DNA from 3 places in the Rhodococcus sp. NPDC059969 genome. Region 1 is predicted to be linked to each of the others. Evidence: riboswitches for the same ligand, from Rfam matches in the RefSeq annotation. Region 1 holds a riboswitch; each other region holds the start of a gene.
What was found. Region 1 has a riboswitch for thiamine pyrophosphate ahead of ACFWAD_RS19780 (3-oxoacyl-ACP reductase). Riboswitches for the same ligand answer to the same signal wherever they lie in the genome.
Positions count from the first base shown of each region.

Region 1 (2,262 bases):
ACGAGAGCACCCATCTCGGATCATGTGGATCGATCGCGAACTCTGGTGAATCCCAGTCGATGTCGAGGTAGGGATCAAAACTGCGGGCCACGGAGCCCTCGGACAAAGTCTGCAGTACCTCGTGGTACGGCAGTTCCACTTCGATCGACGCTGACCGAGCCATCGGTGTCTCCTCACGGCCAGTCCGCCGATTGCAGTCGACGGACTTGAATGAGGTCAAACATAATGGGACACCGCGTCCCACGCAACCCCTTCGATGGCCTGATTTCAGGCCCGACGGAGTGGAATGATCTCGCGAACCTTCTCATCTCGGAGATACAGTCCAGCCCACATCACGATTCCGGCGTAGACGGCAAACAATGTGGTGCTCACCAGAGGCTGTTCAGCTCGTAGGTTGGTCAACACAGCGCCACCCAGGTAACCGGTGAGCAGAATCGCGCCGAGTACGGACGTTCGCGGAATCACGTACAGCGCAAGGCAGATCAACTGCACGACCCCGGCTGTCAGGGCAAGAGAGTCGGGCAGCCCCAGTTCGGCCGAGGCGTCCTTGACCGTCTGGAGATTGAGGATGTGGATGATGCCGTCGAACAGCATGAAAAGTACGAACAGACCACTCAGGACGTATCCGACCTTGCGCGCGGTCCCCGAAGGTGCCGTTCGTGTTGCATCACCGGAAAGGGTGTCGTGGTGGGCAGGCTGGGTAGTCATCGGAATCTCCCGGGGCGAAGGCGAGCGGCCGGTTGCCACTTCGCTTGCCAATAACGACTCCCCGGCGATCGAAAACTCATCGCGCCGGCAATTACCACGCACCCGGCGTTCAGGTGGGTTCACCTCTCGTGGTCTGATGGACGGCGACACGGGGTGCCGAAAAAGTCGGCTGAGATCAGACCCGATGAACCTGACCAGTTAGCACTGGCGGAGGGATGTCGACATGACCGAACAGCAATTTCAGCGCGCTCTCGAACTCAGCGAGCAGATCGTCCTGATCACCGGTGGTGCCCGCGGGCTCGGAGCCGCACTGAGCCGAGCATTCTCCCGCTCAGGCGCCCGGGTGATCGTGAACTACAACAAGAGCCGTGATGCCGCCGAGGCCCTGGTCGCCGAACTGGGCAGGGATCGCACCTTCGCAGTCCAGGCGGACGTGACGGACCGCAGCTCCGTCGATCAGTTGTTCGCCGCTGCACTCGAGCGATTCGAGGCACCGATCTCGACCGTGGTCGACAATGCACTTGTCGACTTCTCGTTCAACGGTGACGCCCGGCCGAACGCGGACACGATCACCTGGGCCGACTTCGACTCCCAACTACGCGGAGCTGTCGCCGGGACACTCAACACCACCCAGGCAGCACTCTCCGGCATGCGAGAACTCGGGTTCGGCCGAATCATCACTGTCGGAACCAATCTGGTCCAGAATCCGGTAGTTCCGTACCACGACTACACCGCCGCCAAAGCCGCACTGCTGGCACTGACGCGGACATTGTCCGCGGACCTCGGTCCGGACGGGATCACCGTCAACATGGTCTCCGGCGGCTTGCTCCGCACCACGGACGCGAGTGCCGCGACGCCAGAAGCGGTATTCGACATGATCGCGGCAAGCACTCCCCTGCGCCGGGTCACGACACCGGACGAATTCGCCGACGCCGCACTGTTCTTCGCCTCGCCCTGGTCGCGGGCCGTGACCGGCCAGAACCTGGTTGTCGACGGCGGACTCGTCAAGAACTGATGGGCGCACAATTACGGATAGGTGCGTTCCTGCTCGGGTGCGGACATCACAGTGCGGCATGGCGTCATCGCGACTCACCGGTCGAAAGTCTCGGCGACATCACGTATTACGAGTCGCTCGCCCAGATCGCCGAACGCGGAAAGCTGGACGCCGTCTTCTTCGCTGACGGTCACAGTGTTCGCGAACCCGAGTCGGGTGCGTCGTGGTTTCTCGAGCCGATCACCGCATTGACTGCCATGGCGCGGGCGACAACGAACATCGGTCTCGTCACCACCATTTCCACGACTTTCTACACGCCGTTTCACGCGGCGCGGCTGTTGGCATCACTCGACCACATCAGCGGCGGCCGGGCCGGCTGGAACGTCGTGACCTCGATGTTCGACCAGGAAGCGCGCAACCACGGACTGGAGGCGATGCCGGACCACGCGTCCAGATATGAACGAGCCGACGAATTTGTCGAAGTAGCCCTCGCACTGTGGGATTCATGGTCGGAAGACGCTCTGATCCTCGACCGCGGCGGGCGTTTCGCCGACGCCGGC
Region 1 is NZ_JBHWUF010000007.1:117,140-119,401, reverse strand. Features, by position in the region: gene ACFWAD_RS19790 (diiron oxygenase) at 1-163, opposite strand, end outside; gene ACFWAD_RS19785 (DoxX family protein) at 268-708, opposite strand; TPP riboswitch at 848-941, shown strand; gene ACFWAD_RS19780 (3-oxoacyl-ACP reductase) at 932-1,723, shown strand; gene ACFWAD_RS19775 (LLM class flavin-dependent oxidoreductase) at 1,723-2,262, shown strand, end outside.

Region 2 (2,262 bases), on a different contig from region 1:
GCCAGTAATTGCAGCATGGCCTCGACGGACTGCGCGCTCACCGGCATCAGGGGCGACTTCATGAACTTGAAGATCGACGCCTCGTCCTTGTTGGAACCGATGATCAGCGGGATCCGGTGCGCATAACCCTTCTGGAAAGCCGCAACCGGGTAGTGCGGCACCAGATCGCGATCGACGACGGGCGCCATCGCCAAAGTTCCCGGAATCCGGGTCGGGATTTCGTTGACCAGGTCATCGCTTGCCTTGACGAGCAGTTCGAGATCCGTGGTCAGCAGATCGCCCGCATCTTCGGGCTCGATCGAGAGCAGTTCGAGAAACCGCTCCGCCACGGTCTTGGCGCGCTCGGCCCCGTAGACGGAGGTCGCGGGCGGACTTTGAGCGATCGCGCGGTGGAACAGACCTTCGGCGCTGGGACAGGTCATGAGCGTCGTGATGGATCCTGCGCCGGAGGACTCACCGAAGACGGTCACCGCTCCCGGATCTCCGCCGAACGCGTCGATGTTGTCTCGAACCCACTCGAGTGCCGCAATCTGGTCTCGCAGACCACAGTTCGATTCGAAAACGGTATCCGCGGTGGAGAATCCGGACAGGTCCAGGAATCCGAGGGCACCGACGCGATAGTTGAAGGAGACGAGAACAACGTCTCCGGTTTCAGCCAGATGACGGCCGTCGTAGATCGTTTGCGCGGCGGACCCGAGGCAGTAAGCACCGCCGTGAATCCACACCATCACCGGTCGCGGCGTTCCGTCGGGGCGCGGGGCCCACACGTTGATCGACAGACAGTCCTCGTCGATCTTGAAAGCACGGTCGATCGGAACCGCCGGACTCTGCCCTTGCGGCGCGATCGGCCCGAACTCACGACAGTCGCGCACCCCGTCCCACGGCTCTGTGGGTTGCGGCGCGCGGAATCTCCGCTCACCCACCGGCGCTGATGCGTAGGGCATGCCCTTCCACGCGAACACTCCGCCATCCGGATATCCCCGTGCTTCTCCGCCTCGGGCACGGATGACGAGAGTTCCGTCCTCGCCAAGATTCGGTCGAACGTCGGTCTCCATGTCTGAATCCCCTCCCGACCCGCGCGTGTGGCAAACAAGACCAAACGTACCAACTTAAGGCCGGTGTGCGCCGATTACTCAACTGCCAGGTAGGCGCCGACGAAGGAGAGGCTCGGTGTTAAGGTCGCCTAGTTCTGACACGGGGTGCTCCGCATGGGCGGGGCTGAGAACACACCCGGGAACCTGATCAGGTAATGCTGACGAAGGGATGTCATGGCTACTACGCAGCCTGCATACAATTCTGCCGAAAACTCGGTGGCCACAGCGCCGTCGACGGATCGGTTCACCGATCGACTCTGGGCCGAGACGAAGGCCCTCCGCGAGTCGATCGACTCACTCGAGTTCCTCAAACGCCTCGGCGACGGAACACTGCCTCTCGACGCGTTCCGTACGTACATCGAGCAGGACAAGCTCTATCTGGAGGGATATTCGAAGGCCTTGTCCCTGGTCGCGGCGCACGCACCCGATCCGCAGTCCGCGGGCTTCTGGTCCAATTCCGCGTCCACGGCAGCGACAGTGGAATCTGCGCTTCACGACGGACTGCTCACCGGCGGACTTCTTCCCGCGGGATCGGGAAAACTGGAGCATTCGCAGGCCTGCCTGGGATACGTCTCGTATCTGACGGCGACTGCAGCAACCGCGCCTTACCCGGTCTCCGCAGCGGCGGTACTCCCCTGCTTCTGGATCTACGCCGAGGTCGGCCGCGATCTTGCCGCTTCAGCGTGCGAGGTGCTCGACGGCGATCCGTCACACCCGTACGCGCAGTGGGTCACAACCTACGACGCACCCGAATTTCACGAGTCTGTGGCGCAGGCTCGCGTACTGGTCGACGCGGCCGCTGAGGCAGCCACCGAGACAGAGCGTGAGGCGATGAGTGAAGCGTTCCGAATCGCCAGTCGCTACGAGCTTATGTTCTGGGATTCCGCACTCCACCAGCAGCCTTGGCCGGCGTCGTGATGTCGTTTGCGGCACTACGCCGCACCCTCGCCACCTCTGCCGCGATCGCAGCCGCGTTCACAGTTCTGACCGGATGCGCCGCCGACACCGGCTCTTCCGACGGGACCATTCGGTTCGCACTCGACTGGACACCGAACACGAACCACACCGGTTTGTACGTTGCACTCCAAGAGGGCTACTTCGAGGACGCTGGTCTGGACGTCTCGATCCTGCCGTACAACAACACCTCGCCCGACACCCTGGTCGACGC
Region 2 is NZ_JBHWUF010000013.1:95,750-98,011, forward strand. Features, by position in the region: gene ACFWAD_RS26950 (carboxylesterase/lipase family protein) at 1-1,055, opposite strand, end outside; TPP riboswitch at 1,186-1,281, shown strand; gene ACFWAD_RS26955 (TenA family protein) at 1,269-2,012, shown strand; gene ACFWAD_RS26960 (ABC transporter substrate-binding protein) at 2,012-2,262, shown strand, end outside.
Region 2: linked by a shared signal. The riboswitch ahead of ACFWAD_RS26955 (TenA family protein) and the one ahead of ACFWAD_RS19780 (3-oxoacyl-ACP reductase) in region 1 are both predicted to bind thiamine pyrophosphate.

Region 3 (2,262 bases), on a different contig from region 1:
CGAGCCGGTGTCGAGGGATCCCATTTAGTGCTCCTAGGTTTCAGTTAGTAACTGGGAGTAAACTACAACAAACCGAATGGGATGCGACACGCAATCGAACTAACTGTGATGAAGATCACTTAATCCGACTTTTCGGACATCCAATCGCACCTAGGAACTGGGGATTTGTTGTCTAATTGGACAACTTCCATTCACGTCTCGCGTCAGGCGTGCTGACCCGTAACTGTGTGGGAACGGCCCGGCTAACAGTTGACGGTCGCCAGTTACCGGTTTTCAGCGCCCGGCGACGGCCGCGGCAAGGCGTTGCGCGGCGGCCTGGGGATCCGATGCTTGCGTGATTGCACGCACGACGACGATGCGAGTGGCACCGGCATCGAGAAGCTCTGGAAGGCGTTCCTCGTCGATGCCGCCGATCGCGAACCAGGGCCGCGGCGGTGCGGCGTCGGCAGTCGATCGAACAAGTTCCAGGCCGGAAGCACTTCGATTCGGTTTGGTCGGTGTCGCCCAGACCGGCCCGGTGCAGAAGTAGTCGACGCCCTCTTCGATGGCGGCCAGACTCGCCTGTGCGCGACTGCTCGTCGAACGGCCGATGACGACGTCTTCGCCGACAACAGTTCGCGCGTAGGGGACGGGGATGTCGTTCTGGCCGAGGTGGAGGATGTCGGCACCGGAAGCCATTGCGAGATCCGCGCGGTCGTTGACGGCCAACAATGCGCCGTGGCGCCGTGCTGCAGTTGCGAGAATACCCAGCGCTACCAGTTCGTCTTTGGCCTCGAGCGGGCCGAACTCGCGCTCACCGGCAGAGCCCTTGTCGCGCAATTGGATGATGTCGACTCCGCCGGACAATGCTGCCTCGGCGAACTGCGCGAGGTCGCCTTTCTCGCGGCGCGCGTCGGTGCACAGGTACAGCCGTGCTGCTGCCAGGCGCTCGCGCCGGTCGATGACGTTACTGGGATGTGTGGGGTGCACGGAGCAAACGGTAGCCTCTAGGGAGCAAGGTTCGACACGGGAGTCCTGAAACGTCGTCGTCACTTTTTGTCGTGACTGCGAGGTTCGTGGGGCTGAGAGGGGATCGCGACCAGATCCCGACCGTCAGACCTGACCCGGATCATGCCGGCGCAGGAAGTGGAGGTGGAGTTTCGTGAATACACACGCTCGTACGGTGTCGGTGGTCGGCGGCGGTGTCATCGGTCTCGCCATAGCGTGGCGCGCAGCCCGCGACGGTTGGACTGTTCGGTTGTACGACCCGTCCATCGGATCAGGGGCTTCGTGGGTGGCGGGCGGAATGCTTGCCCCACTGTCCGAAGGCTGGCCGGGCGAGGAAACAGCGTTGACCGTCGGCGCGGCCTCCCTGGAGCGGTGGCCGACGTTCGGTGAAGAGATCGGAAAATTCGGTCCCTCGGTCTTCACCGCGGACAGCTCGCTGACGGTCGCTCTCGATGCTGCCGACGCGCAGGACCTGCAGACCATCGCCGAATGGGTGAGCTCGCAGGGCCATGAACTCGAAATCCTCGGTCGCGCCCGCATCCGTGAACTCGAACCGATGCTCGGCCGCGGCATCCGGTCGGGACTCATGGCTGTCGGTGAGTCCGCCGTCGACAACAGACTTCTGCTGGAGGCCTTGCAGAAGGCCTGTGCGGAATCCGGCGTCGAATTGATCGCGCGTGCCGTCGACGACCTTGCCGAACTCGATACCGATCAGATAGTGCTCACCGCCGGTATCGCGTCACCCAAGCTGTGGCCCGGACTGCCGGTGCGGCCGGTCAAGGGTGAGATCCTTCGCCTGCGCGGCAGGCCTGGGGTCACCCCGGCGCCCAGCCGCACAATCCGCGGAAGTGTCCACGGACGACCCGCGTATCTCGTCCCGCGCGGCGACGGAATCGTCGTCGGCGCAACACAATACGAGTCCGGCGAGGACACGCAGGTCACGATGGCCGGAGTGCGGGACCTGATCAACGACGCCGAGGCGCTGATGCCCGCGATCGGCGAATACGAACTCTACGAATGCGCGGCAGGCCTGCGTCCGATGACGCCGGACAACCTGCCGTTGATCGGGCGCGTGTCCGATCGTGTTGTCGTCTCCACCGGGCACGGCCGCAACGGGGTCCTGCTGACGCCCGTCACCGCCGATGCGACGGTCGCGTTGCTGAACGGCACATCTTTGGTCGAGGTAAAAGGAACCGAACCCGAGCGGTTCGCAGTAGCTAAGGAAAATTCATGAGTGAGCAGGTCCCGATCGGGATCACCGTCAACGGCGAAGAT
Region 3 is NZ_JBHWUF010000012.1:67,914-70,175, forward strand. Features, by position in the region: gene ACFWAD_RS25775 (hypothetical protein) at 1-24, opposite strand, end outside; gene thiE (thiamine phosphate synthase) at 274-969, opposite strand; TPP riboswitch at 996-1,142, shown strand; gene thiO (glycine oxidase ThiO) at 1,142-2,221, shown strand; gene thiS (sulfur carrier protein ThiS) at 2,218-2,262, shown strand, end outside.
Region 3: linked by a shared signal. The riboswitch ahead of thiO (glycine oxidase ThiO) and the one ahead of ACFWAD_RS19780 (3-oxoacyl-ACP reductase) in region 1 are both predicted to bind thiamine pyrophosphate.